2 regions of the Caloramator sp. genome follow, and region 1 is predicted to be linked to the other one. Evidence: predicted binding sites of a transcription regulator. Region 1 holds the regulator's gene; the other holds the start of a gene.
The links. Region 1 encodes LexA, which represses DNA repair genes until DNA is damaged. Its sites were predicted from a motif close to CNAACANNTGTTNG; they were not measured.
Positions count from the first base shown of each region.

Region 2: the regulator LexA is predicted to act here: its motif matches at 10,930-10,943, upstream of uvrB (excinuclease ABC subunit UvrB).

Region 1 covers NZ_JAIHAO010000012.1:825-16,968, reverse strand. The annotation lists gene proC (pyrroline-5-carboxylate reductase) at 1-51, shown strand, start outside; gene JG776_RS05955 (tyrosine recombinase XerC) at 248-1,237, shown strand; gene JG776_RS05950 (hypothetical protein) at 1,259-1,522, opposite strand; gene JG776_RS05945 (LysM peptidoglycan-binding domain-containing protein) at 1,586-1,873, opposite strand; gene lexA (transcriptional repressor LexA) at 2,017-2,637, shown strand; gene JG776_RS05935 (methionine gamma-lyase family protein) at 2,655-3,923, opposite strand; gene hfq (RNA chaperone Hfq) at 4,049-4,300, opposite strand; gene miaA (tRNA (adenosine(37)-N6)-dimethylallyltransferase MiaA) at 4,337-5,284, opposite strand; gene mutL (DNA mismatch repair endonuclease MutL) at 5,293-7,182, opposite strand; gene mutS (DNA mismatch repair protein MutS) at 7,187-9,805, opposite strand; gene miaB (tRNA (N6-isopentenyl adenosine(37)-C2)-methylthiotransferase MiaB) at 9,856-11,190, opposite strand; gene JG776_RS05905 (hypothetical protein) at 11,336-11,491, shown strand; gene JG776_RS05900 (GNAT family N-acetyltransferase) at 11,566-12,384, opposite strand; gene JG776_RS05895 (helix-turn-helix domain-containing protein) at 12,393-12,914, opposite strand; gene JG776_RS05890 (CotS family spore coat protein) at 13,031-14,059, opposite strand; tRNA gene JG776_RS05885 (tRNA-Ile) at 14,182-14,258, shown strand; gene JG776_RS05880 (M20 family metallopeptidase) at 14,462-15,640, opposite strand; gene JG776_RS05875 (LD-carboxypeptidase) at 15,633-16,144, opposite strand, start outside.
Region 2 covers NZ_JAIHAO010000001.1:136,986-153,129, reverse strand. The annotation lists gene ortB (2-amino-4-oxopentanoate thiolase subunit OrtB) at 1-228, shown strand, start outside; gene JG776_RS00805 (ornithine aminomutase subunit alpha) at 244-600, shown strand; gene oraE (D-ornithine 4,5-aminomutase subunit OraE) at 613-2,811, shown strand; gene JG776_RS00795 (GlmL-related ornithine degradation protein) at 2,801-4,147, shown strand; gene orr (ornithine racemase Orr) at 4,158-5,216, shown strand; gene JG776_RS00785 (S41 family peptidase) at 5,471-6,667, shown strand; gene JG776_RS00780 (PDZ domain-containing protein) at 6,728-7,987, shown strand; gene JG776_RS00775 (MFS transporter) at 8,182-9,405, shown strand; gene JG776_RS00770 (PRK06851 family protein) at 9,716-10,786, shown strand; gene uvrB (excinuclease ABC subunit UvrB) at 10,956-12,905, shown strand; gene uvrA (excinuclease ABC subunit UvrA) at 13,000-15,813, shown strand; gene JG776_RS00755 (tetratricopeptide repeat-containing diguanylate cyclase) at 16,049-16,144, shown strand, end outside.

The sequences.
Region 1 (16,144 bases):
GTAATTGAAGCTATTATAAATACATATAACAAAAATTGCAATTTAAGGTGATGTTATGATTAGAATAATATTATTTATATTATTTATTTTATTTTATTTATGGATTCAAAAGGAATTTATATTAACATTAGGAAAAAAGAATAAGCTTAAAAACAAATAGTTGCTTATTAATAATAAAATCTAAATAACAATTTCGCTAAATATCAATTTAGCGAAATTGCAATAATGTTTTTTGAGGGGGGTTGAAATGAATATTTGGTCAATTTATGATAAAGAATGCCCAATTATTTTGAATGATTTTCTGGCATATTTGATTAATGTTAAGGCAAAATCCTATAATACTGTTTTAGGATATAAAGTAGATTTAAAATTGTTCCTAAAGTATATAAAGTACATTAAAAATATAACAAATAACACTGAAATAACAGTTGATGAGGTTAATATTAATGATATAAATATTGAATTTATAAAAAGTATAACTTTATACGATATATACTCTTTTATTAACTATATAACCTTAGAGAGACAAAATAGCAGTTATGCAAGGGCCAGAAAAACAGCAGCTATTAGAGCTTTTTTTAATTATCTTGAGACCAAGGTTAAATTAATAAGTGAAAATCCTGCAAAGGAGCTTGAAAGCCCTAAGATATCAAAAAGACATCCAGTTTATTTGACATTAGAACAAAGTAAAAAGTTAATAAACGTTATTGATGGTAAACATAAAGAGAGAGATTATGCAATGATAATGCTATTTTTAAATTGTGGATTAAGATTATCAGAATTGGTTGGAATTGATATTGATAAGATAAAGGGCGATACATTAACTGTTATAGGTAAAGGTAATAAAGAAAGAACAGTTTATCTTAATCAATCTTGTATAGAAGCTATAAACAGATATTTAGCAGTAAGACCCGTTGATGCTAAAGATGAAAAAGCTTTGTTTTTAAGTGAGAGAAAAACAAGAATAAATAAAAGAACAGTAGAAATTATTGTTAAAAAATATATCGAAAAGGCTGGTTTAGGAAATGAAAAATATACTCCGCATAAATTAAGACATACTGCTGCAACTTTAATGTATAAGTATGGTAATGTTGATATACGGGCACTACAGCAAATATTAGGTCACGAAAGCGTTTCAACAACACAAATATACACACATATAGACGATGAAAAATTAAGGATGGCTGTTAATGCAAATCCTTTGTCAAATATTACGGTTGAAAAAAAGGAAGAGTAAAATTACTCTTCCTTTTCTACTCTATTCTATTTCATCTATGTATATACTGTCTTTTAAAATAGAATAATCATCTTCTTGTTCCAATATTTCTTCATCGTAGATATAATCGTCATAATCCTCTTCTTCAATTATTCCATCAATATGTATCTCCTTGTAGTCGTATTTGTTAACATCAAGACACTGCATACAATTATCACAAATTTTATTTGGTGCTAAATCACATATATTACATTCATCGCAGTTTATACATTGTTTACTTTTATCAATAATACATTTTTTTAGCATAATTGATTAACTCCTTTTTTATAAAAATATAAAATCTAATTTTATATTTTTATATATAATTATCTATTTGTCAATAGGAACTTTTAATGTTTGCCCAGGGAAAATAATACAATCGTTTAAATTATTAATTTTTCTTATTTCATAAACTGTTTTTCTTACATCTTTATCTTTTGGTGTATATTTAATTGAAATATTCCATATTGTATCGCCTTTTTTAACTACAACTTCTTCGTATGAGATAGTTTTGTTTTGTGTTTTGTTTTTATAATAACTTGAAACTTTTGAAATGGATATTGAAATTATTAAAAGGAATAATAATAAAGATATCGATGTTTTTAAATGTTTTTTCATAAACAACACCCTCCAAACATATGTTCTACATAAATTTTAATACAAACATATGTTCGTTGTCAATATTATCGAACATCAGTTTGAAACTTTTTTGGTTTAATGATATAATAAGATAAAGACAAAATTTAAGGGGTGTAGAATAAATGCTAATTAATGGTTTAAGTGATAAACAACAAAAGATATTAGAATTTATAAAGCAGGAAATCGCAACAAGAGGATATCCCCCTTCTGTTAGAGAAATTGGCTTAGCAGTCGGATTAAGATCAACTTCTACTGTACATGCACATCTTGAAAAACTTGAAAAAAAAGGACTTATAAGACGTGATCCTACAAAACCAAGAGCTATTGAGATTCTAAATGAAAATCTACTTGAAGATAATAGTGATATAATGAAGGTACCTATAGTTGGTAGTGTATCGGCTGGAAATCCTATATTAGCCTTCGAAGAAGTTGAAGATTATTTTCCATTACCATTAAATTATTTTAATAAAAATACAGAGGTTTTTTTATTAAAAATTGAAGGGGAAAGTATGATTAATGCGGGCATATTAGATGGCGATTATATTATAGTAGAAAGACAGCCGGTTGCAAAAAATGGAGATATTGTTGTTGCACTAATTGAAGATTCTGCTACTGTTAAAAGATTTTTTAAAGAGGATGGTTATATTAGATTACAGCCTGAAAATTCACATATGGAGCCAATAATAGTTGATAATTGTACTATTCTTGGTAAGGTAATAGGTGTTTTTAGAAGATATAAATAGGCCAACAAACTGTTGGCCTATTTATATATATTTGATAAAGCCTTCATAATTCCTATTTTTGAGTGTTCATATGTTAATCCACCTTGAACGTAAGCAATATATGGCGGTCTTATAGGAGCATCTGCACTTAATTCAATAGATGAACCTTGTATAAATGCTCCAGCTGCCATTATAACTGGATCTGAATAGCCAGGCATATCCCAAGGTTCACATTCTACAAATGAATCTACAGGTGACCCTTTTTGAATACCTTTACAAAAGTTTATTAATAAATTTGCATCATTAAATTTAATAGCCTGAATAATATCGCTTCTTTTTTCATTATACTTAGGAGAAACTTCATAGCCAGCTAACTCCATTAATTTAGAACAAAAAATAGCTCCTTTTAAAGCTTCTATTGTTATATGAGGTGCTAAAAATAATCCCTGTAATATTTGCCTAATAACGCCAAATGTAGAACCACAGTCTTTCCCAAGGCCGGGTGCGGTTAATCTGTATGAAACCAATTCAATCAAGTCTTTTTTTCCTACAATATAGCCTCCAGTGGGTGCAATTCCTCCACCTATATTCTTAATCAAAGAACCAGCAATCAAATCAGCTCCCACATCAGTTGGTTCTTTAAAATCTAAAAATTCACCATAACAATTGTCTACAAATATAATTGTATTTTCATTTAATCTTTTGATTTCACTAATTGCAAATTCAATGTCATTTATAGTTAAGGATGGTCTCCATCCATAACCAGTGGAACGCTGCATTGAAATTACTTTGATTGTTTTATCATTTTTTATTTCTTCTATAACTTTATTTATATCAATTTTAAAATTTTGGTTTAAATCAATTTGCTTATAGTTTATGCCATATTCCTTTAAAGAACCCATTCCATTTCCCTTTAGACCTATAACTTTTAATAATGTATCATATGGAGTCCCTGTTATAGACATTAAAGTATCTCCAGGTCTTAATACGGCTTGTAATGCTGCAGCAATTGCATGTGTTCCAGAAACTATATGGGGTCTAACTATTGCATCTTCAGCATTAAAAATATCAGCATAAATTTTATCTACTACATCTCTTCCTATATCACCGTATCCATAACCAGTACTAAAGGTAAAATGAGAATCACTCAATTTTTGATTTTGCATTGCATTCAATACCTTAAGTTGATTGTATTCCTTTATTTTATCTAATTCCTTAAATATTGGAGAAATTATCTCCTCAACTTTTGTTGATAATTCAATGACTTCTTTTTTTATTCCATTTGATATGTATAATTCTTCAATCATTATATTATCCTCCCTTCTTCAAACATTGATATTCTATCATTATTTTAATGAAAACTCAAATTATCAACATAATAATATTTATGTAAACTTTAATCTAAATAAATAACAAAGCCTTTTAAGCTTTGTTATTTATTTAGATTATTATTTAATTCATCCTGATTATACAATATAGGTTTAGCTGGTGTAACTGTTGTAACAGAATGTTTATATACTAATATTTGCTTTCCTTCTGATTCTAATATTATTGTAAAACTATCAAATCCTCTTACTAAGCCCTTTAATTGAAAACCGTTAACTAAATGAATTGATACTGGAATTTTTCCCTTTCTTGCATTGTTTAAAAATACATCTTGTAGATTATTAACACTTTTTGCCATACTATCATCCTCCAATATAATTTTAATTAATATATTCTATAAGAATTTTAATTTTCCTTCTATATATCCTAACATATTTGAGAGTATTTCGTCGAGTTGCTTGTTGTATACATCTAACCAATATATACGAGTATCTTTTCTAAACCACGTCAATTGTCGTTTAGCATATCTTCTTGAATTTTGTTTTATAATATTTTTAACATCTTCTAATGAAATCTTACCGTCTAAATAATCAAAAACTTCTTTGTACCCTATTGCCTGCATTGATTGTAAATCTCTTGAATAACCAAGGCTCAAAAGCATTTTAACTTCTTCTATTAATCCTTTATTGAACATTATATCTACTCTTTTGTTTATTCTATCATATAATACATCTCTTGGCATATCAAGACAAAAATAAGCAAAATCATAGTCAGGTTCATTTTGTTTTGTTGTACTTTGATAATCTGATATTCTTTTGCCTGTGTTTTTAAATACTTCTAATGCTCTAATTACTCTTTTTACATTATTAGGATGTATATTGTTTGCTGCATCAGGATCTATATTTCTAAGCATATCGTGTAAATATTTTGGACCATATTGTTTTGATATATTTTCAAGGTGTTCTCTGTACTCTTTATCAGGTGCACTATCACTGAAATTTAAACTATATGTTAGGGAATTTATATATAAACCAGTACCACCGACAACTATAGGTATTTTACCCGTTGAATATATTTGTTCGATGGCGTTATCTGCATATTGTTTAAAAAGGGCAACACTAAATTCTTCATCAGGGTATATTATATCAATAAGGTAATGTTTTATACCCTGCATTTCTTCTTTAGTTGGTTTTGCTGTTCCAATATCCATATATTTATATATCTGCATTGAATCTGCGGATATTATTTCTCCATTTATTTTTTTGGCTAATTCTATCCCAAGGTTTGTTTTGCCTGATGCAGTAGGACCAGCTATAATTATTATTTTTTTCCTTTCTTTCATAATATCACCTACATTATTCTTTTAAATTTCTTTTCTAAGTCTATATATTCGAATTTTATCATAGTTGGCCTTCCATGTGGGCAAGTAAATGGGTTTTGGCATTTACTAAGTTCTTTAATTAGATTTAATATTTCTTGATAATTTAATTTATCTCCTGCTTTAATGGCGTTTTTACAAGCCATAGTATATATAATTTTTTCTATTGCATTTGTATTTAACTCTATTCCATTATTAATATTTAAAAGTATTTCTTCTATGAGTTGCTTATAATTTTTAATTTTTATATTATTAGGAACTGTTCTTAAGAATATTGTAGTTCCACCAAAATCTTCGAAGTCAAATCCTAATCTATTTAATAATGATGTATTATCGAATATTTTTTCTTTATCACTCGGTGAAAATTCAAGTATAATAGGTGATAATAGTATTTGTTTATTTAAATTACCACAATTATATTCATTTAAATACTTTTCAAATAGAATTCTTTCGTGAGCTGCATGCTGATCAATTAAATAAAAACCTTCAGATGCTTCTGCGATAATGTAAGTAAAATGCAATTGCCCAACAACAGTTAACAATGGGAAGGATGTATTAGTTTTTATAGACTGCTGATGATTATTATCTACATCTATTTTGGTGTCAGTTTTTATGTTAGTTGAAATAACACTTTGTTTTTCATCTATATTAGATTCTTCTTTTGATGAATTTAATTCATCTATATCAAAATTAATGTTTTTGAACTTATCTATTTTTTCTATATTAAAAGATGTTTGGACATTATAATTATTATCAATATTTTCTCTAAATATACTATTTTTTTCATTTAAGCTATTTTTATAATTATTATTTAATGAAAACTGAAATTTACTATTTAATATATTATTTTCAATTTTATAGGAAGGAATAAAGTCTTTTTTTAGAAGGGATTCCTTTATACAAGAGTATACTTCTTTAAATATTTTTTGCTCATCAGAAAACTTTATTTCTGCTTTAGTAGGATGAACATTAACATCAATAAGTTCCGGATTAATAAACATATTAAGAACAAATAAAGGAAATTTATTTATTGATAACATAGACTTGTATGCATTCTCAACTGCAGCGGTAATGGTCTTATTTCTAACGAGTCTGCCATTTACGAATATAGACTGATAGTTTCTATTACTTTTTTCAAGTTTACTATTACCTATAAATCCTTTTAAAGTTATTGTTTCTTTAGTTGAATTAACTTCAATTAAATTATCAAATACATTTTTACCCCAAATTATATAAATAACATTTTTTAAGCTTCCATCCCCAGTTGTAATAAATACGTTTTTTTTATTGGCTATATATTTAAAAGATATTTGAGGATGAGATAAAGCTAAATTTTGCATTATTTCTGTTATATATGCTTGTTCTCTGGATGGAGATTTTAAAAATTTTAATCGTGCTGGAACATTATAAAAAATATCTTTTACAGTAATTGTTGTACCATCAGTGCTGCCACAATATTCTTTTAATATAATATTGCCGTTTTCTAAGTAAGCTTTTATACCAAAATCAGAAACATTTGTTTTAGTAATTAGTTCTACTTTAGATACTGCTGCAATACTTGCAAGAGCTTCTCCTCTAAAACCAAGAGAAGTTATTTTAAATAAATCGTGTTCATCTTTAATTTTACTTGTAGCATGCCTCATAAATGCTTTTTCTATATCGTCTTCTTTTATTCCTTTACCGTTATCAGGTACACGAATGAGGGATATACCGCCATTTTCTATCTCTACAATTATTTCAGAAGCTCCAGCATCTATAGAATTTTCAATTAATTCTTTAACGATAGATACAGGTCTTTCAATTACTTCTCCAGCAGCAATTTTATTAATTAAATCATTGCTTAATATATTTATATCACCCATTTAATCAGCTCCTAATTTTTTTTACTCTATTAACTAAATCGTAAATATAATTAAATGCTTGCATAGGAGTCATATTTAATATATCTAATTCTTTGATTTCGTTTATAATTTCATTTTCTTTATAATTGAATAGTGTTAACTCCATTTTTTCTGCTGCAATTTCTTTTTCATTTTCTTTTATTTTATTATTATAATTAAGCTTATCATTTAAAATATTTTTTGAAATGTGAATTTCTTTAGAATTTTCCAATTCTGATAATATTACTTTTGCATTTAAAATTACTTCATCAGGTAGACCTGCAAGTTTGGCAACTTCTATTCCATAACTTTGATCTACTTTACCACGTTTGATTTTGTGTAGAAATATAACTTTATTATCAAATTCTTTAACTTCAATTGAATAGTTTTTAATACAACTATATTTATCTTCAAGTTCAGTTAATTCGTGGTAGTGGGTTGCAAAAAGAGTTTTTGCTTTAATTTTATTTGCAATATATTCAACAACAGACCAAGCAATGCTTAATCCATCAAAGGTACTAGTTCCTCTACCAACTTCATCTAAAATTAGCAAACTATTTGAGGTTGCATTTTTCAAAATATATGATACTTCACTCATTTCTACCATAAATGTACTTTTACCAGAAGATATATCATCAGAAGCTCCAATACGAGTAAATATTTTATCTACAATTGGTAAATTTGCACTTTTAGCTGGAACATAACAACCTATCTGTGCCATGAGGCTTATAATAGCTACTTGTCTCATAAAAGTAGATTTACCCGCCATATTAGGTCCAGTGATTATTAAAATCATATTATTACTTTTATCAATAAAACAATCATTTGGTACAAAAGGTTCATTTATCATTTTTTCTATAACGGGATGTCTTGCTTCCTTTAAAGATATAATACCATCATTATTTAGAGATGGTTTGGTATAATTGTTTTCTATTGAAACTTTTGCGAAGGATTGAATAGTATCTAATATAGCCAATTGTTTAGCAACTTTTTGAATTCTACTTGATTGATTAGAAATTTTGTTTCTAATATCTACAAAAAGTTCATATTCTAATTTAAGAAGGTTATCCTCAGCGTTTAAAATTGTATTTTCTATTTCTTTTAACTCTGGAGTAATAAACCTTTCTGCGTTTGATAAAGTTTGTTTTCTTATATATCTATCTTCTGGTATATTAGATAGATTTGCTTTAGTTACCTCTATATAATATCCAAAAACCTTATTATATCCTACCTTTAATGATTTTATTCCAGTCGCTTCTTTTTCTTTTTGTTCCAAACTTGCTATCCAATTTTTACCTTCTATTGATGCTAATCTATATTTATCAACTTCTTTATTATAACCTTTTTTAATTATATTGCCTTCTTTTATACTAATTGGTGGGTTATTATCTATTGATAAATCAATTAAGTTATAGATATCTTCTAATGTATCAAAATCAGTATATATACCTTTAAGTAAGTTTGACTTAAAACTTTGAAGAGTTACTTTAATATTAGGTAATTCAGATATTGAATTTTTTAAAGAAACAAGATCGCGTGCGTTGGCAGAACCATAAACTATTTTTGAAACAAGTCGTTCTATATCATATATCTTTTTTAAGGATTCTCTTAAATTATCTAAATGGTATATATTATTAATTAGTTCTTCAACGGCATCAATTCTATTTTTTATTTCTGTGATGTCAGTAAGTGGTGCTTCAATCCATCTTCTTAAATTTCGAGCTCCCATTGAAGTTTGAGTTTTATCTAATATCCAAAATAGTGATCCTTTTTTAGTTTTATTAATAATTGTTTCAGTTAGCTCAAGATTTCTTCGAGTGCTGCTATCTAATAACATATAATTATTTATTTGATATTTTATAATGTCATTTATATTACCTAACATCGACTTTTGAGTATTTTTTAGATATTCAAATAGTGTTGAACTACTGCCTAACTCTAATTCATTTAAAATATTTATTTTTTCACCAAAATGGTTTTTAAATTCTGTGAAATTTTGGCTTTCATCAACTAATTCTATCAATGAATTAAATTTTTCTTTTATAGAATTTATTAAGATATCATTATTTTTTACATCTATTATTAATATTTCTGATGGCTTATATTTAAATAACTCATCAATAATTATATAAATATTATTATTTTCCATAGAAGTAACTAAAAAATCACCTGTTGAAACATCACATATAGATATGCTAAAACCTGTATTAATCCTTTTAATACAGGATATATAGTTATTTTTATCATCCTCTAACAAATTTCCTTCAAGTAAAGTTCCAGGAGTAACTATTTTTACGATTTCTCTTCTAACAATGCCCTTTGCTTCATTAGGATCTTCTACTTGTTCACATATTGCCACTTTATACCCTTTTTCTATTAGTTTTGATATATAGGTTTCAGCAGAATGATAGGGAACACCACACATTGGTGCCCTTTCTTCTAATCCACAATCACGACCTGTCAAAGTAAGTTCTAATTCCTGAGATACAATTTTAGCATCTTCAAAAAACATTTCATAAAAATCGCCTAAACGAAAAAATAATATGCAATCTTGGCAGGATTGTTTTATTTCTAAGTATTGTTGCATCATTGGAGTTAATCCCAAAATACATACCTCCTTAAAAAAATGGCATATAGCCATAGACTAATATGCCGTTATCTTATTAATTCAACGAATTCACCTATCAAAATAAAATTCCTTGGTTCAGTGATTTTAACGTTAACAAGCTTACCAATTAAGTTTTTATCATTAGAATCAAAGTGAACTAACTTTCCTGTTCTTGTTCTTCCAGTAAGTTTAGATTCATCAGTTTTGCTTACTTCTTCTACTAATACTTCAACTATTTTATCTTTATACGAAGCATTTTTTTCTTCGATTATTTTATTTACTACTTCAATTAACCTATTAAATCTATCATGTTTTATATCTTCAGGTATTTGATCTTCATATTCTGCAGCAGGTGTACCTTTTCTAATAGAGTATATAAATGTGAAGGCTGAATCGTATTGAACTTTTTTAACTAAGTCAAGTGTTTCTTGAAAATCTTCTTCTGTTTCACCAGGGAAACCAACTATTATATCGGTAGTTATAGCTACATCAGGTATATGCTTTTTTATTAAATCAACTAATTCCAAGTACTGTTCTTTTGTATATTTTCTATTCATTTTATTTAATATCCTTGTACTACCAGATTGAACAGGTAAATGTATATGTTCACAAAGCTTATCGCATTCTTTAATTGCAAGTATTACATCTTTTGTTAAATCTTTAGGATGTGAGGTAGTAAAACGTACTCTTTCTATTCCATCAATTTCGTTTACCATTCTTAATAATTTTGCAAAGCTCATATTATCAAGATCTTTTCCATATGAATTTACATTTTGTCCAAGTAAAGTTATTTCTTTATATCCCTTAGATGCTAAATTTTTTATTTCATCAATTATGGCTTCAGGTTTTCTACTTCTTTCTCTTCCTCTTGTATAAGGAACTATACAATAAGTACAAAAATTGTTGCATCCATGCATTATTGTTACAAAGGCCTTTATATCACTTTTTCTTTCAACTGGAAGACCTTCTATTATTTCTCCTTCATGATCCCATACTTCTATAATATTTGTATTTCCTTGTTTAACATTATTAATTAGTTCAGGGAGTCTATGTATATTATGTGTTCCAAATATAATATCAACATAGGGATATTTCTTTTTAATTTCTTCTGGAACACCATTTTGTTGCATCATACATCCACCAACACATATTATTAAATCTGGATTTTTAGACTTTAAAGCTTTTAAATGACCTATATTACCGTATACTTTAAGTTCAGCATTTTCTCTTACTGCACATGTATTAAAAACAATTATATTTGCATCTTCGCGGTTTTCAGCTTTAATGTATCCTAATTCTTTTAACATACCAGCTATTTTTTCTGAATCTTCTTCATTCATTTGGCAGCCCCAAGTTTCTATAAGATATTTTTTATTACTCATATATATCAACCTTCCTTATTAGATAATAATATTTTGCAAATATATATTATACTACAAAATTCGATAAAAAAACATATAAACATAAATAAATTTATTTTAAATAAATTTATTAAAAATTGAAATAATAATAAGGAGAGGTGATAGTATGTATAATGCTAAAAATAAAGATGATGAGTCTTTAAAAGGAAAGGTATCTTATACTTTAGAAGATAGAAAATATTTTAAACACGAAACCATACATAATGATGGTGTTGGTTTCTATGCAAATGTTCATAACAAAATACAAAAAAATTTTAAGTAATTTTTGATTTGTATTACGTAATAACCATATATGGATAGTGAACATTAAAAAGCATATAGAGATTTTAAATCACTCTATATGCTTTTTAATGTTATTGTATTAAAAATTTCACCAAATCCTATTTTTTTGTATAGGTTTATAGCCGAAATATTATAATTATCCACATTTAAACGTAATAAATTAATTTCATTTTTTTTCTTAATATCATTTAAAACATAATTTAGAAATATATTACCATAACCCTTACCCCTATATTCCTCAATTATCCCAAAGTTAACTAAATAATAGAAGTTTTTATCTTTTATGATTTGCCCATATCCAATTGGTTTATTATCTTTAAATAAAACATAACAATAGTCTTTTAAGAAATATCTACTATTTAATTCTTTATATAGATAATTTTTATCAATAGGTCTTCTTTTTTTATCATTAGAATTAAAAATTGAATTTTGTATATCAATTCTTAAATCTATATTTTTACTTATATCAATAGTTGAGATTTTTATATCTTCGGGGATACAGATGGAGTTAAAGTTTAAAAAATTATTTAATTCTAATTCCATTGTCTTAAAGTTTTTCTGAATAATGTATTTATCAGAATTATCCAATTTAATGTTGCTATTTATATATTTTATCTCAAAATTTAATTTTTTGTTATTATAATGATTAATTAAGATATTTATTATTTCATTAATAGAGACTGGTGAATCTTTAATGAAAATGTAAACTCTACTGTTTTTATTAATACCTCTTATTCCATCATCGATAACAAAATACGAAGTATTGGAAATTAAATCTACTATAGATAGCTCAAATATATTTTTAAAATTATAAAAGTTTATAAATTCATTATTAGTTACCAATGTAAATAAATTAAAAGATTTTATCTCCATTTTGTCACCTATTTTCTAAATAATTTGCTTAATATTCCTTTTTTTGTTTGTTTTTCGTATTTTAATTTTTCTTTAAGTTCTATGATTTCATAACACTTTTGCTTTAATTCCATTTTCAATTTCATATTCTCACTAATCAATATGTCACGTTCTTTACTAAATACATTCTTATCAATTTCTTCTAACTTTTGATTAATAGCATTTAATTTTTCTTCTATCAATTTTATTTTATCTTGATCATTTTCATCAATATTATTATCATTAAAAGCAATTGCTGCATCAAGGGAAGTTATGGCAGTCTCTTGATTTATAAGTATTTTTTTTATCTGTCCATTAGTCAGTCCTTTTTCTTGCAGACTTTTTATTTGTAATAATACATTCAAATCATTTGGAGAAAATATTCTTCTACCCTTAGTATCTCTTTGAATATTTAATTCAAATTCTTTCTCATAATAACGTATAACTGAATCTTTATATCCTGTTAATTGGCATACCTCTTTAAATGTATAATAATTCTTTTTTTCTTCCATAATACCACCTCTATTATCTTATTCTTCACTGTTTATTTATTTCCTTTTAAATATTTATACAAAAATTATTTCAATTTGCGACAACAAAAAAATATCTAAATAGACATTTAATCTATTTAGATATTTTTATTAATATAATACTTATCAAACTCATCAATAAATTGTAATATGGACAAATTATTATTAATTATTTTTTTTAATCTTCTTATATAATAAGTTTCATCAATATTTTTTTGTTTATCATATTTTTTATTTCCTAATTTCCAGAATTTATGAGGAAAAATAATAATTGCTAATAATAACTTATAATCTATATTATTATTAAAACAATTACAATATTTATCTATTAATAATTTAGCTTTATCAAATTCCCAATTATAGGACTTTCTGAACATTAATCTTTGAATAAATTTGCCTAAATCATATTCAACTGTTTCATATATTATTTTGTCAAAATCAATAAGATATAAAGTATTATCTGACTTTATAATGTTTTGATAATAAAAGCTGTTATGACATACCACTTTCTTTTTAATTGCATTTTTACTTAGATTGCGATAGTTTGAATTTAGTAGATATATTAAGGATTTTTCCGACAGTGTCATTTGATTATCGAATGTTTCAATATATAGTGTATCAAAGTAGGACATAATTTTTTTATTTATTATTAAGTTTTTATATCTTATAATATCATCCTTCTTTTTAACATATTCTTTAATTATTTTATCTTCTTCATATATTAATTGTTTAGAATGGAATCCTGTTGCTTTTTTATGGAATTGACTTAGCAATTCAACTGAAGCTAATGCATTTTCTATTTTATCTATTTCACATTCATTACCATTAATCCAATCAGTTAAGTAATAATATTTATGTTTGTTTACTTTAAAATAAAATTGGTTTTGACTATCTTTAATTAATAAGGGGCAATTTAAAAATTCCTTTTCTTTTAAATACAATAGAAAAGAAGGAAGCCATTTAAATCTACTAAAGTTATGGTTTACTTCTTTTAAACAATATATATTGCTTTTATCTGATATTATTTTGTAAACGGATCTTTTCTTTTCAATTTTTTTGATTTCGATACCATACTTGTTTTTAATAATATTGATTATTTTATTTAAATCTATAGTAGTTAATTCCATAAATACCCCTTTTTGTTTAGTTATATATTAAATTATATTCATAAGACAAACAATTTTATAATAAAATATTAAAAAAATACTTGACAATATAATTTGAATTTTTTATAATTATAATAGATTTTGGGCCTTTAGCTCAGCTGGCTAGAGCAACCGGCTCATAACCGGTCGGTCCGGGGTTCGAGTCCCTGAAGGCCCACCAAAAGAGAGCATAATGCTCTCTTTTTATTTGCACTAATATACTAAATAGTCAAAGTGAAATAAAATAATCATCATAATGTTATTGCTGGGGATTAAAAGTCCTTTGAGTGTGAAAATTGTTACAATAGAGTATTAATTATAAAAGCTTCTATTTATATAAATTGTGGTTATTCACTTATTAAAATATTAAAAGAGCTCTAAAATTTAGAGCTCTTTTGTTTCATTCATAATAAATTTTTGAACTATAGAACACTGTATGGCACATCCAATCCATAAACATTCCTCATCTATATCAAAATAACTTCCATGAGCTGGATGAACTATGCCTTTATTTACATTTCTACATCCTAATTTAAAATAAATTCCTGGTACTTTTTCTGTATAGTATGCAAAATCCTCTACCCCCATACTTGGGTATTCTAATTTTTTTATAGTAAAGTAATTTGAATTTTCGCTTTGTATATTATTTAAAATTTCAATAAGATTATTATCATTGCTAAAGGATGGATAACCTTCTATTATATTCATTTCAACATTACATCTAAAAGCCTCTGCTGTTAAATTAACTATTGATGTAAATCTATCTAATACTTGTTTTCTGGTAGTATTTCCCAAGGTTCTAATAATTCCTTCTATAATTACTTCTTCTGCTATTGCATTAGGTGCTGTTCCACCATTTATTTTACCTATGGTTATTACTGCACTTTTAAGGGCAGAAATTTCCCTTGATATAATTATTTGTAGATTGTCAATTATTTTTGAAGCAGCAACTATTGGATCAATTCCGTCTTCAGGATGTGCACCATGAGCTCCTTTACCCTTAATAGTTATTTTAAAAGGATTTGACGCAGCACTCACAATGCCGCTATTTATACCTATTGTTCCAGTATCTAAAGTTTCTTCTACATGTAGAGCACTTATAAAGGATACATTGTCTAAAGCACCATAATCAATCATATCCATTGCTCCACCATCAGTCTCTTCAGCTGGCTGGAAAATAAATCTTACTTTACCATTTAATAAATGTTCATATTTTTTTAATAGAATACAAGTTCCTAATTGTATTGATGTATGTGCATCGTGTCCACAAGCATGCATTAAACCTTTATTTTTAGATTTATATGGAACATCTTTTTTGTCTTCTATTGTTAAAGCATCCATATCAGCCCTTAAGGCTATAATCTTTTCTCCTTTGCCAACTTCAGCCATAATACCACAATTTTCATAACGTTTGTAGTTTATATTGTAATTACTTAATATATTTTCAATAAAATCAGCTGTATTTTTTAAGTCTCTATCTATTTCAGGATGCATATGCAAATATCTTCTATACTCTATAAGTTTATCTTGTATTTTTTTTGATTCTGTAAAAAAACTAATCAATGAAAACATCTCCTTTATCTATAATTAGTTTATTGTCAATTATTTTAGCAGTAACATTTAAGGGAAGTATATTATTTGTATAATCATGTCCACTTTTTAAACCTAAATATATAGGTTTTGATGTAAGTTCCTGAATATATTGATAAATATATTCAAATGAAAAACTTTTATTTTTGTCTTCAGGCGAGCAATTTGTAAAGCTTCCTAAGATAATTCCTTCCACCTCATCTAAAATACTTGAATGATATAATTGATTTAAAAATCTATCTATTTTATACGGTTCTTCATTAATTTCTTCGATAAATAGTATTGAATTTTTAAATTTATATTGATACCGTGTACCTATCAAAGAACAGAGAGCACACAGGTTTCCACCAACTATTTTCCCTTCAACATTACCTTGTCTTATAGGAGTTAAGTTATAAATTATTTTATCAATTTTTCCTTCTAAAAATTCAAATAATAGGTTGTAGTTATCGTTATTTTTAAAAATATCATAATTAA
Region 2 (16,144 bases), on a different contig from region 1:
GAAGAAAGAGCAGGAGAGAGTATAATTCTTCCAGAGAATCCAAGTTTAATAAAGGCAAGAGATGTAGATTTAAATAAACTAAAAAAATCATATATCAAAAACTGTATTGATAACTATAAAGTTGATGAAATAGGTATAAAGGATGCGGAATTTTTAGCAGAGGATACAAAACTTTCAATAGAAGAAGTAAAAAAAATACTTACTGAAATTAATGTAAAGGTTGTTTAATAAGGAGGGGTTAAAATGGCAGTTAAGAGGCCTGATGATTTTGAAATTAGAAGACAGCATCTTAAAAATTTAACAGATGAAGAATTAGAAAAAAGATTTTGGCAGCTTGCAGAGGAAATAGTAAAACCACTTGTGGAAATTGCATATACCCACACTTCGCCGGCTGTTGAAAGGTCAGTTCTTTTAAGAATGGGATTTTCAAGTATAGAGGCAAAGGCAATTGTTGAAGGGGTACAAAATTTAGGACTACTTGGAAAGGGTGCAGGAAATGTAGTTTATAGGTTAGCTAAAAAGAAAAATATACCAATAAGAGAAGCAGGTTTATTACTTGTTGAAGGAAAAGCCTGGGACGAAGTACCAGCACTATTTTAAGGGGGGTATAGTATGTTGGAGAAAAACGAAAAGTTGAACATAGAAGAAATATTAAAGGATCTTAAAAATTATAGACCAAAGAGAAGGGGATGGCATTGGAGGGAAGAACAGGGTAATCAAGTATATGGAGAATTTGAATATCATCAAGCATCAAAACCTTTGAAAAATAGTTGCCCACTTCCAGCAGCAAAAAGCTTTGGTTATATAGATCCTCAGCCAGACTGTGTAATTACAACTGAAATTGCATCAGGTAGATTTGAAGATGATATTAGAAGAATGAGAATGGCTGCTTGGCACGGTGCAGATCATATAATGGTAATAAGAACTGCAGGACAAAGCCATTATGATGGACTTATTGAAGGTACTCCAGAAGGTGTAGGAGGAGTTCCTATATCAAGAAAACAAGTTAGAGCTACAAGAAAAGCACTTGATATAATTGAAGAAGAAGTTGGAAGACCAATAAATTTTCATTCCTATGTATCAGGTGTTGCAGGGCCAGATATAGCAGTTATGTTTGCAGAAGAGGGAGTAAATGGTGCACATCAAGACCCACAGTATAATGTCCTTTATAGAAATATAAATATGGTAAGGTCATTTGTTGATGCAGCGGTTGCAAAGAAAATAATGGCCTTTGCAGATATGGTGCAGATAGATGGTGCTCACAATGCAAATGCAACAGCTATGAAGGGCTATAAGGTTATGCCAGAACTTATGGTGCAACACGCAATAAACTGTGCATACTCAAAGATGGTTGGAATGAAACCACAAAACATAGCATTATCAACAGTTCCTCCAACAGCACCACCAGCACCTTGTTTAAGAATTGACCTTCCTTATGCAGTGGCACTAAGACAGTTATTTAAAGATTATAAGATGAGGGCACAGATGAATACAAAATATATGGAAAGCTGTACAAGAGAAGCTACTGTAACCCACGTATTAAACCTACTAATTTCAAGACTAACAAGAGCAGATATACAATCTACAATTACACCAGATGAAGGTAGAAATGTTCCTTGGCACTACAACAATATACACGCCATAAACACAGCAAAGCAAGCCTTGATTGGTATGGATGGACTTCTTGAAATGGTAGAACTTAAAAAGGACGGATATTTAGTAGATAAGGTAAGAGAATTAAAAGAGAGAGCAGTTCTATTTATGGAGGAAATACTTGAGGTTGGTGGATACTTTAAGGCTGTTGAAATGGGATTCTTTGTTGATTCTGGTATGTATCCAGAAAGAAACGGTGATGGTATTGCAAGACAGATAAATGGTGGAATAGGCGTTGGTACTGTAGTAGAAAGGGACAAGGACTATATGGCACCTGTTTGTGAGCACTTTGGTTATAACAATCTCCCAGAGGGAATTGAAAAGGCGTGTGATTTAATAGATGGATGTACCTTCTGTAAACCTGAAAAGATAGTATTTATTGATGAACTGGATGAAAATGATAATGTAAATAGAAGATTAAAGGAGACTGAAAACCTAAGACATTCAACAGAAATTAAACCAGAGGTTGAGTGGTGTGGAGATGGTATAGTAGCAACTACTATTTTCTTACCTGTTGAAGAGAGGGTTGCAGAATTTGCAGCAATGGAAATAGGAAAGAAGATGGGGCTTGAGGATGTAGTTGTAATCCATAAACAAGTAATGCAGCCTGCAGAGGGAACACTTGTTGAAATAAAAGGAAGGGTACCATTTACTATAGATGTATCAAAACTTGAAATTCCAAAAAAACCTGAGGTATTATCCGATGAAGAAATAAGGAAGGACATAGAAAGAAAACCAATGAAGGTAGTTGCAGCAACAGTTGGTGAGGATGAACATTCTGTAGGATTAAGAGAAGTTATAGACATAAAGCACGGTGGAATTGAAAAGTATGGAATAGAGTGTCTATATCTTGGAACTTCTTGTCCAGTTGAAAAACTTGTGGATGCAGCAATAGAATTCAACGCAGATGCAATTCTTGCAAGTACAATAATTACCCATAATGATGTTCATATAAAGAATATGAAAAAAATACATGAGCTCTGTATAGAAAAGGGTGTAAGAGATAAGTTGATTGTTTGTGCAGGAGGAACTCAAGTAACTGATGAGATAGCAAAATCAGCAGGTATGGATGCAGGATTTGGTCGTGGGACAAAGGGTAATGACGTTGCTTCATTTTTAGTTAAGAGAAGAAGGGAAATGGAGAATTATGAAGGTTAATGTTTTAGTTGCTGAAATAGGCAGTACTACAACGGTTGTAAATGCCTTTGACTTAAAAAATTCTGAATTTATAGGACAGGGACAGGGACCAACTACGGTATTAGATGGAGATGTTACTATCGGACTTAATATGGCATTAGATGATTTAAAGAAGAATATTGGAGTAAATAATATTGAATATGATGATTTTTTGGCAACAAGTAGCGCAGCAGGTGGACTTAGAATGACTGTGCACGGCCTTGTTTTTGATATGACTGCAAGGGCAGCAAGAGAGGCTGCCCTTGGGGCTGGTGCTATCATTAAGTTAGTTACAGCTGGCAAACTAAGAAGAAGTGATTTAAATAAAATAAAGGAGATAAAACCTAATATAATACTTGTTGCAGGTGGACTTGATTATGGAGAAAGAGATACAGCCATTTACAATGCAGAGGAGATAGCAAAACTAAAGTTGGATGTTCCTGTTATATATGCAGGAAATATAGAAAATCACGAGGATGTTAAATTGATTTTTGAAGAATATGAACAAAAACTATATATTGTAGAAAATGTATATCCAAGGATAGATGAGCTAAATGTTGAACCTACAAGAAGAGTTATACAAAGTGTATTTGAGGAACATATAACAGGTGCACCTGGAATGCAAAAGGTTAGGCAGATGGTCAATGGACCAATTATTCCAACACCCGGAGCTGTTATGGAGTGTGCAATTCTCTTGCAAAGGGAGATAGGAGATTTGATGGTTCTTGATGTTGGTGGAGCAACTACAGATGTACATTCTGTAACGCAGGGAAGTGATGAAATCCAAAGAATAATGATTAGCCCAGAACCCTTTGCTAAAAGGACTGTTGAAGGAGATTTGGGAGTATATGTAAATCTTCCACACATAGTAGAAAGAATAGGGCTTGAGAATGTAAAAAAGAAATTTTGGAATGCAGAGGAGCTTATAAATAATAGAAAACCAATACCTAAAACAGAAAGAGAAATTGAGTTTGTTGAATTTATGACGCAGGAGGCAGTACTTACAGCTGTAAGAAGACACGTGGGTTCAATAAGATATATTTATGGTCCAAGTGGCAAAAAAACAATTGCAGAAGGAAAGGATTTAACAAATGTTAAATGGATAATAGGTACAGGAGGAGCCTTAACAAGGCTGCCCAATAGGGTTAATATAATGAAAAAGATACCTCAAGATAATACGGGAGGAATGTTTCTTTATCCTAAGGATAGCGTTGAGATTTTAGTCGATAATTGTTATATTATGGCATCATTAGGAGTACTTTCAAAAAAATATGAAGAGGCGGCACTTAAAATTTTAAAAAAGAGTTTGGGGATTTAGGGGTGGTACTTTGTATCCACAGATAGTTATAGATATCAATAAATACAAACAAAATATAAAGTATTTAGTTGATAGATGTACAAATAGAGGAGTTAAGGTTTGGATAGTAACTAAAAGTTTTTGTGCATATCCAGATATTGTTTCACATTTAGTTGACTGTGGAATTGATGGTTTGGCAGATTCAAGAATACAAAACTTAAAAAAAATGAAGGATATTAGGGCAAAAAAAATTCTTTTAAGAATTCCTATGATTGATGAGGCAGAGGACGTTGTTTTATGGTCAGATTATAGCTTGAATTCAGAAATAGATACAATTCGTGTTTTAGGAGAGAAGGCAAAAAAACTTGGAAAAAGGCATAGGATAATAATAATGCTGGATATGGGGGATTTAAGGGAAGGTGTTTGGCCTGATGATATTGATGATTTTATTAAAGAAGTATTAAAGGTTGATGGAATTGAAATAAAAGGATTTGGTACAAATCTAACCTGTTATGGTGGAGTTATACCAGATGAAAATAATTTAGGAAGGTTAACAAGCATTGCACTTGATATGGCAAATAAGTATTCGCTGGATATTGAGTATATATCAGGTGGAAACTCAAGTAGCTATTATCTATTAGAGGATGGCAGGTTACCAAATGGTATAAACAACCTTAGACTCGGAGAGGTTGCAATACTTGGGAGAGAAACTGCCTTTGGGAAGAAAATAGATTCCCTTTCCGACGATACATTTATTTTAAAGGCTGAAATAGTAGAGATAAAAAAGAAGCCCTCAGTTCCTATTGGTAATATAGGTATGGATGCTTTTGGAAATAAACCCCACTATGAAGATAGGGGAATAATAAAAAGAGCTATAGTTGCAATAGGAAGGCAGGATATAAATCCTGAGGGGTTGATTCCACTTGATAAAAATATAGATATCTTAGGTGCAAGTTCTGACCACACAATTCTTGATGTAACAAGGAGCAATATAAACTACAAAGTTGGAGATGTTGTTGAATTTAAAATGGATTATGGTAGCCTTTTAAAGGCGATGACTTCAGAGTATGTAAATAAGGTAGTTATATAGTAAAGGTACCTCAAAACATTTAATAGTTTTGAGGTACTTTTTTATCATAAGTTAATGTATAAAATGTATAAATCTAAGTTCAGATTTGCATATTTAAAGATTATATAAAAATATTGGAGGTATTGTATTGAGCATAAAAGTAAAATTTTATTAAATTTGAGACAAAATAAATGGAAAAAAATAAAATTAATGATATAATGTAATAGTGTATAAAATAAAATATAATATAAGTTCAAAGATTTGAGGTGTTCTTGATGAGTAAGAGGCAGATTTCAATTAAAAAGGCTATTTCATTAATTTTAATTACTAATTTAATTACAGCATCAATACTTATTTTTGTTCCTATTCCTTTTATAGGCGGGAAAAAAATTGTAAGTAAACAGGAATATGATTTTGTAAAGCAGTTTGGAAAGATGATGTCAATAAAATCAATACTTGAACAAAGATATGTAGATAAGATTGATGAAAATAAACTTGTTGAGGGTGCTGTAAAGGGAATGGTAGATGGTATTGGTGATCCCTATACTGTTTTTATGAATAAAAAGGAATTCGAAGACCTTTTAACTCACACTCAAGGTTCCTATGCAGGTGTTGGATTATATGTAGGTAATAAGGACGGAAAAATAGTTGTTGTTGCACCAATAGAAGATACACCAGCATATAAAGCAGGTATTTTATCGGGGGACATAATTATAAAGGTTAATGATCAAGAGGTATCAGGGAATGAATTAGAAAAGGCAACTTCAATGATAAAGGGACCAGAAGGAACAAAGGTTAAATTGACTATATATAGAGAGGGAAAAGGAACAATAGATTTTGAACTTACAAGAGCTAAAATTATTATAAAATCTGTAAAAAGTGATGTTATTGAGAATAATATTGGATACATTAGAATAACTACATTTGATGAAAATACATCAGAAGCCTTTAATAATGCATTAGATAAATTATTAAATCAAGAAATAAAGGGTCTAATTATTGACCTTAGAGGCAACCCAGGAGGACTTTTAGATCAGTGCACAAAGATAGCAGACAGAATACTTGGAGAAGGAACTATTGTTTATACAATTGATAATCAAGGAAAAAGGGAAGAGTGGAAGTCTGATTCTAATAAGCTTAATGTTCCTCTTGTTCTTCTTGTTGATGGAGGTTCAGCAAGTGCATCTGAAATTTTAACTGGGGCTGTTCGTGATTTTAAAGCAGGTGTAATCATAGGTACAAGAACCTTCGGAAAAGGATTAGTGCAAGACATAATACCTCTTCCTAATAATGAAGGTTTAAAGGTTACAATTGCAAGATACTATACTCCGTCAGGTGAATGTATACAAGGAAAGGGAATTGAGCCACACATAGTATTAGATTTACCTGAAAAGGATAAGGAAAGAGAATTAAGCTACAAAGAAGATATTCAAATACAAAAGGCAATAGAAGTTTTAAGAAGTAAGCAATAATTTATTGGCCCCCAAGATAGCTTGGGGGCTAAAAATCTAATCAAGTTTTGGAGGGTTTTTATGATTTTAAGACTTATATGGGAAGCTATAAGAAACTATGCACAGGTTGTATTATCCTTTATATTTGAACCCATATTTTGGATAATGTTTTTCATTTTATTTTTTCAATATAAGCGATTAGAATCAATACAGAAGGATGTATATGGAGTAATAAAGTATAAGAAGATGGAAATGATGGCATCTTCACTTCTTGCAGGAATTTTAAGTGGGATGTTTGTTAGTATATTAATAACTGTATTTGGAATAACCTTTGGTAAACTTGAAGGAGCAATTTTTATAATAATTTTATCTTTATTATTAGTTATGTTATTTGATTCTCATTTTATATGTTTATCCTACTCAGGAGGCATAATAAGTTTATTGAGTCTTATTTTAAGCTTTTTAAATGTAAGAGGTATAGTTAATATAAGTCAAATTCCTATATTAAGAAGTTTCCTAAATATTGATATAACGGCAATTCTAATTCTTGTTGCATTATTACATCTTGTTGAATCAATTCTTATGTATTTTGACGGTGCGAGATTTCCTGTACCGATGTTCTTTAGGAAGAATAATAAAATAGTTGGAGGTTTTCTATTAACAAGATTTTGGATAATACCCCTTATGATATTGATTTTATTATCTTTAACACCAGTTGGTGGTGATACTATACCGACACCAGATTGGTGGCCACTTATTAAACCAGATGGAATGCCTAAAGATTTACAGGATGCAGTGTTTTCTTTAACACCATTATTTGCTATACTTGGATATGGTGACTTTACAATAAGTAGGCTGCCAAAACAAAAGGTAAAGGAATCATCTTTAAATTTATTTATATTTAGCATAACATTATTTGTTTTAGTAGTTCTATCAATGAAGATATATGTATTTAAATATATTGCTGCAATATTTTCTCCTGTTTTTCATGAGCTCATAATATTTTTAAACAGAAAAAAAGAAAAAACATTGAATTCATTATGGGAAAACACATACGATGGAATTAAAATATTAGATGTGGTTCCTAACTCGCCAGCGGAGAAAATGGGAATTGAGACAGGAGATAAGATAATTTCAATAAATAATAGAAGAGTAAATACTCTTTATGATGCAAAGATTGTATTAGATGAGGCAGATAGATATCTTTGGATTGATGTTGTAAAGATAGATGGTAAAGTTAAAAGCCTCGAATATTACAACTATCAGACAGAAATAGGTTCATTAGGAATAATAACAATTCCTCAAGAGGATGGATATATACCTATAATGGATCTTGATTAGTGAAATTTTATATTATTAAAAATAGAAAATAATTGTGAAGACCTAAAAAAATTAGAATAATTTTAAATGATTGGTTTATTTAAAGGCCCTATTGAATATAATTCGTAGGGCTTTTTATTATTCAATAATTAGATAGCATCTTTTAACTAAAAATGTTACAATATTATTACGAGTTTATATTTTACATAGAGGGGATGAGGGATTTGGGTAGTTTTATACGAGAATATTTTCCAGCATTTACACACCGCAATTATAAGCTGTTTTGGATTGGACAATGTATTTCTTTAATAGGTACTTGGATGCAGAATGCAGCACTAAATTGGTTGGTTTATTCTATGACACGAGATGGATTTTTATCTGGTCTTATGACAGCAGTTCAGTTTACACCTTTATTTGTTTTTTCATTATTTGCAGGTCTTATTATAGAACGTTATCCAAAAAGGAAAATTTTAATATTTACACAATTGATGCTTCTTGTAATTGCATTAATTTTTTTTGTATTAATTTATTTTAACCTTTTAAGTTATCCCGTTATACTGATATTATTATTTTTAGTAGGAACAGTCCAAGCACTTGATAATCCAACAAGACAATCTTTTGTTGTTGAACTTGTAGAGGGTAAAAAACATCTTTTAAATGCAATAGCCTTAAATTCAGCTGCCTTTAATTCAGCAAGGTTAATAGGACCAGCAGTTGCAGGAAAGGTAATGGCAGATTTGGGTGCAAAATGGTGTTTTTTCTTAAATGCAATAAGTTTCATAGCGGTACTAATAGGATTATTTATGATGAAGATGAAGGATAGTCCATCAAGGGAAAAAATAAAGGATCCTAAAAAGGAAATCAAGGAAGGATTGAAGTATATAAAAACTAACCCAAAACTTTTTTATACATTAATTTCTCTTGTAATAATACCAACCTTTTGTATGAATTTTAATGTATTAATTCCTATATACACAAAAGATTATTTAATGATGCAGGAAAAGGCATATGGAATACTCCTATCATCTGTAGGTTTTGGTGCTCTAATTGGAGCTATTTTTGTAGCAACAAGGGGTAGTAGACAAAGAGCTTTATTTTTACAGCTTTGGGGTTCTTTGGGTCTTTCGTTTTTCTTGATTGTTATAGGATTTGTAAAAAGCTATAATTTATCTATTTTGATTTTAATCTTATTAGGACTGTTTATGATACTTTTCAGTACAACATCAAATAGTATATTGCAGTTTAATTCTCCTGATGATATGAGGGGAAGAATAATGAGTGTATATTCATTAGTTTTTGGGGGATTAACACCATTAGGAAGTATTTATGCAGGAACATTAGCAAAATACTTAGGTGCAAATAATGTGTTTATAATAAGTGGTATAATAGGGTTTATAGGATTCTTTATACTTTTTATAAGGAGAAGGAGTCTTGTTTAAGAAAATTATATAAAATGTATAATAATGTAAATTAGAAAATATATTTAAGATCTGATTTTTGTGCAAAAGCTACTAATTGTTTTAGATAATAGGGTTTGGGAATAAATTTTTTAAGTTTTATGAATAAAGTATTTAAATTTAGCCTTAAAAAAGGCATTGAGTTTTTATGATTATTTATGATATCGTAATGATTTAGAATGAACCATCAGTGTTAGTATATTAAATATTGCTAAGTTTATGTAAAGAAAGGTACCAATTAGTACCTTTTTTCATATAATAATTTATTGAAGAATATTATTTGGAGGATTATATGGGTAAAAAATATTTTGCTTCCGCAAATACTTCATCAGGATTCGTATCATATTTTGACTATGTACTTAAGGGAAGGGATAAAATATATATTATAAAGGGTGGACCTGGGTGTGGTAAGTCAAGTTTTATGCATAAAATAGGAAATGAACTTGAATTAAAGGGATTTGATGTTGATTATGTTTACTGCTCTGCAGATATGGATTCTTTAGATGGCATAGTAATAAACGATTTAAACATTGCAATTGTTGATGGAACAGCACCACATGTTATTGACCCTAAATATCCAGGTGCAGTTGAGAGAATATTAAATTTTGGAGATTACTGGGATATTGATTTGATTAGAAAATATAAAAAGCCAATAATATATTACACTGATAAGATTAGTGAACAATATTCAATATTTTTCTCACTGCTTAGAGAGGCAAAGTTAATACACGATGAATGGGAAAAGGAATATTTAAAGGGAATGGATTTTGAAAAGGCAGACAAAATTACACAAGAAATAATAAATGGACTTAATTTAACATCCCTTGATAGAAAAGGAGAAGAGGTTCATAGATTTGCAGGAGCAATGACACCACAGGGACAGCAGTGTTTTTATGAGGATTTAATTCAAGGATTAAAAAATAGAATAATTGTAAAGGGAAGACCAGGTACAGGTAAATCTACTATGACTAAAAAAGTTGCAAGGGCAGCAATTGAGGCGGGATTGGATGTTGAATTTTATCACTGTGCCTTTGATCCGTCAAGTATAGATATGATTATTATACCAGCTCGTAGTTTTGTAATGCTTGATGGAACAGTACCACACGTATATAATCCAAATGAAAATGACAAAGTTGTTGATATGTTTGAGTGTATTGATCAAAATATCGTCAAAGAAAATGAAGACCCAATTAAGACAATAGAGGTTAGATATAGAGATAAAATAAATGAAGCAAAGGAAGTATATTCTTTGATTAAGAATTTACATGATGAGCTTGAAAAATATTATATACAAGCAACAGACTTTAGTGAGGTAGATGCCTTAAGAAGACGATTGGTAGATTACTTTATAACTTTAAAATAGAATTAATTTATATACTATAAAGTTAAGAGAATAAAAAATAATTTTGAACAGAGTATGTTTAATACATACCCTGTTCTTTTTATATTGAAATATTTAAATATACTACTGGACGTTTAAAATATAAAGTTATATAATTAAAATTGCGAACATATGTTCAGAGGTGAAGTAGATGGGAGAATTTAAAATAGTATCAAATTTTAAACCAACAGGAGACCAACCACAGGCAATAGACAAACTTGTTGAAGGAATAAAAAGAGGAGATAGGTGTCAAACTCTTTTAGGAGTTACAGGTTCAGGAAAAACCTTTACTATGGCAAATATAATAGAAAGAGTTCAGAAACCAACTCTTGTTATTGCCCACAACAAAACATTAGCAGCTCAGCTTTGTAGTGAGTTTAAGGAATTTTTCCCTGAAAATGCAGTTGAATATTTTGTTAGTTATTACGATTACTATCAACCAGAAGCCTATGTTCCTCATACAGACACATATATAGAAAAGGATGCATCCATAAACGATGAAATAGATAAGCTGAGACACTCTGCGACATCAGCTTTGTTTGAAAGAAGGGATGTAATAATTGTAGCAAGTGTTTCCTGTATATATGGTTTAGGGGACCCTAATGAATATAGAGACCTTGTAGTTTCTTTAAGAGTAGGAATGGAAAGGGACAGGGATGAGGTTATAAGAAGGCTTGTTGATATACAATATCAAAGAAATGATATAAATTTTATAAGAGGAACCTTTAGAGTTAGAGGAGATGTGCTTGAGATATTTCCAGCCTCTCAATCTGAAAAGGCAATAAGGGTTGAATTTTTTGGTGATGAGATAGATAGAATAACTGAGATAGATGTACTGACTGGTGAAATATTAGGAGAGAGAAAGCATATTTCTATTTTTCCTGCATCCCACTATGCTGCATCAAGAGAAAAGATTGAAAAGGCAATAGAGGGAATAGAAAAGGAGTTAGAGGAAAGGTATAATGAATTATTGCAGCAGGACAGACTTCTTGAAGCTCAAAGATTAAAACAAAGAACAAATTATGATATAGAGATGCTAAGGGAAGTTGGATATTGTAATGGGATTGAAAATTACTCAAGACACTTTGATGGAAGGCAAAAAGGAGAACCTCCCTACACTTTACTTGATTACTTCCCAGATGATTTTTTAATTTTTATAGATGAATCCCACGTAACACTTCCACAGCTTAGGGCTATGTATGCAGGTGATAAATCAAGGAAGGACAATCTTGTTGAGTATGGATTTAGACTTCCTTGTGCCTATGATAATAGACCTTTAAAATTTGAGGAGTTTGAAAAGAAGATAAATCAAGTTTTATTTGTAAGTGCAACACCATCACAATATGAGATAGAAAATTCGACTCAAGTGGTAGAACAGATTATTAGACCAACTGGACTTCTTGATCCAGAAATAGTAGTAAAACCAATTAAGGGACAAATTGATGATTTAATTGGAGAGATTAAAGCAACGATTTCAAGAGGATTTAGAATATTAGTTACTACTCTTACAAAAAAGATGGCTGAAGATTTAACTGAATACCTAAAGGATGTAGGCATAAAGGTTAGATATTTACATTCAGATATAGATACTCTTGAGAGAATGAGGATTATTAGAGATCTAAGAAAAGGTGATTTTGATGTATTAGTAGGGATAAACCTTTTAAGAGAGGGGCTTGATATACCAGAGGTTGCCCTTGTTGCAATACTTGATGCAGATAAAGAAGGCTTCTTGCGTTCAGAAACTTCACTTATACAGACAATAGGTAGAGCTGCAAGAAATGCAGAGAGTAAGGTTATAATGTATGCCGATAAAATTACTGACTCTATGAAAAGGGCAATAGATGAAACTAATAGAAGAAGAAAGATACAAATGGATTACAATAAGAAACACGGAATAGTACCTAAGACCGTTATAAAGCCAGTACACGAAATTATTGAGGCAACTAAAGTTGCTGAAGATAAGGAAATCTATAAGGCAGAGGATAAGGATTTATTAATTAGGACATTAGAAGAGATGATGCTTGAAGCGGCTAAAAATCTTGAGTTTGAAAGGGCAGCAGAGCTTAGAGATAAAATATATAAACTCAAAGGTATATCATAATTAATTTGGGTACATAATGTGGTAAATGGTTCTTTTATCACAATTTGTACCTTTATTACGCATAAGTTTTAATATAAGAACAAGAGGTGAAAAGATGGCTGTAGATAAAATTATTATAAAGGGAGCAAGAGAACACAATCTTAAAAATATTGATGTTGAAATACCAAGAAATAAATTTGTTGTTTTGACTGGTCTTTCAGGTTCAGGCAAATCTTCTCTTGCTTTTGATACAATTTATGCAGAGGGACAGAGAAGATATGTTGAATCTCTTTCTGCCTATGCAAGACAGTTTTTGGGTCAGATGAATAAACCAGATGTTGATTATATAGAGGGACTTTCTCCAGCTATATCTATAGATCAAAAGACAACCAGCAAAAATCCGCGTTCAACTGTTGGAACTGTTACAGAAATATATGATTATTTAAGACTTCTATATGCAAGAATAGGTAAGCCTCATTGTCCAAAATGTGGTAGACAAATAACAAAAATGAGTATAGACCAAATAGTAGAAAGGGTTCTTCAAATAGAGGAAAGAACAAAAATACAGGTTTTAGCACCTGTTGTTAGAGGCAGAAAAGGAGAACATTCAAAGCTATTTGAAAAGATAAAGAAGGATGGATTTGTTAGGGTAAGAGTAGATGGAACAGTTTATGATATAAATGAAGAAATAAAGCTGGAAAAGAACAAAAAACATAATATAGAGGTAGTTGTTGATAGAATAGTAATAAAGGAAGGAATTAAATCAAGACTTACAGATTCAATTGAAACTGCTCTGAAACTTTCTGAGGGACTTGTTATAATTGATGTAATAGAAAAAGAAGAGATGCTCTTTAGTGAAAACTTTGCTTGTCCTGATTGTAATATTAGTATAGGAGAGATTACTCCAAGGATGTTTTCCTTCAACAGCCCCTTTGGTAAATGTGACGTGTGTGATGGTTTAGGTTCACTAATGGAGATAAGTCCGCATCTTGTTATAAAGGATATGGAGCTATCAATAAATGAAGGAGCCATAAAGCCTTGGGGTGAACTTAGAGATGATACTTGGACATATTCAATACTTTATGGCCTTTCAAAACATTATGGATTTAGTCTTGATGAACCCCTTAAAAATCTGCCTAAGGATATATTAAATTTACTTCTTTATGGTAATGATGGCGAAAAGTTTATGGTGAGCTTTGAGAGGGAATATGGGAAAGGCGAAATGATGTATAGCTTCGAGGGTATAATTCCAAACCTCCAAAGAAGATATAAGGAAACTAATTCTGAGTATATCAGGAATGAAATAGAGGGGTATATGGAGTTTAAAACTTGTCCAAAGTGTAAAGGAGCAAGACTTAGGGAGGAGAGCTTGTCAGTTACAATAGGTGGACTATCAATTGATAAATTCTGCGATTTATCAATAAAAAAGGAGCTTGAGTTTATAGAAAATTTAAATTTAACAGAGAAGGAGGAAAAGATTGCCCACCAAATTTTAAAGGAGATAAAGGCAAGATTGACCTTCCTGATAAATGTCGGATTAGACTATTTAACTCTATCAAGGGCAGCATCTACATTGTCAGGTGGTGAGTCTCAAAGAATAAGACTGGCAACACAGATAGGCTCAAGTCTGGTCGGAGTTTTATATATACTTGATGAACCAAGCATAGGACTTCATCAAAGGGATAACGATAGACTTCTTGATACTTTAAAACACTTAAGGAATTTAGGCAACACATTAATTGTTGTAGAACACGATGAAGATACTATAAGAGCAGCAGACCATATTATTGATATTGGTCCTGGTGCAGGAACCCACGGAGGAAGAATTGTGGCACAGGGTACACCTGATGAGATTGCAGCAGATGAAAACTCAATAACAGGACAATATCTATCAGGAAGAAGAAGGATTCAAGTTCCAGAAAAAAGAAGAGAACCTAAAGGATATATTGAAGTTATAGGTGCAGCAGAAAATAATCTTAAAAATATAAATGTAAAATTTCCACTTGGTGTTTTTACTTGTGTAACTGGAGTTTCAGGTTCAGGTAAAAGTACGCTAATAAACGAAATTCTCTATAAAGGGGCAGCTAAGAGATTATTAAACATCAAAGATATGCCTGGAAAACATAAGGATATATTAGGGCTTGAACAGATAGATAAAATAATAGATATTGACCAATCTCCAATAGGTAGAACACCACGTTCAAATCCTGCAACGTATACGGGAGTCTTTGATTATATAAGAGAAGTATTTGCTCAAACTCCAGAGGCAAAAATGAGGGGATATAAACCTGGAAGATTTAGTTTTAATGTTAAGGGTGGACGTTGTGAGGCTTGTTCGGGTGATGGTATAATTAAAATTGAAATGCAGTTTTTATCTGATGTCTACATTCCCTGTGAGGTTTGTAAAGGAAAAAGATACAATAGTGAAACGTTAGAGGTTAAATATAAGGGTAAAAATATAGCAGAAGTTCTTGATATGACAGTTGAGGAGGCATTAGAATTCTTTGAAAATATTCCAAGGATAAAAAATAAACTTCAAACACTCTATGATGTTGGGTTATCCTATATTAAACTTGGTCAGCCATCAACACAACTATCAGGTGGAGAGGCACAAAGAATTAAGCTTGCATACGAATTATCAAAAAGAAGTACTGGAAGAACGCTTTATATTTTAGATGAACCAACAACAGGGCTTCATATTGAAGATGTTAGAAGGCTCATTGAAATAATACAGAGATTAACTGATGCAGGCAATACCGTAATTGTAATTGAACATAATTTAGACGTTATAAAATGTGCTGATTATATAATAGACTTAGGTCCAGAGGGTGGAGACTTAGGAGGAACAGTAATAGCAGAGGGAACTCCAGAGGAGATTATAAAAGTTAAAAAGTCCTACACAGGAATGTATTTAAAGAAATATTTATAAAGGGGAAGTTTTTCTTCCTCTTTATATTTGGGAGTGGTTTTTATGAATGCAGTTAAAAGATTTGTTTTAAGAATATTGGCTTTATGAGTGTTTGTTAAAAATCACATTGGTGATGAAATTTATGGATATTTAAGGGAACCCTTTGCTTTAATTAAATATATTGTAAAATCATATATTTAAAAAAATTAAAAAATTTATTATAATTAGGTTAAGGAAGTGATTTGGGGGAAGTGCTATGAGTATTTTAAGTGAAATATATGATTTATCTAAAGAACCTATATTTTTTATATCTCCTAATATTGATATTAAATTTCACATCATAAAACAAAAT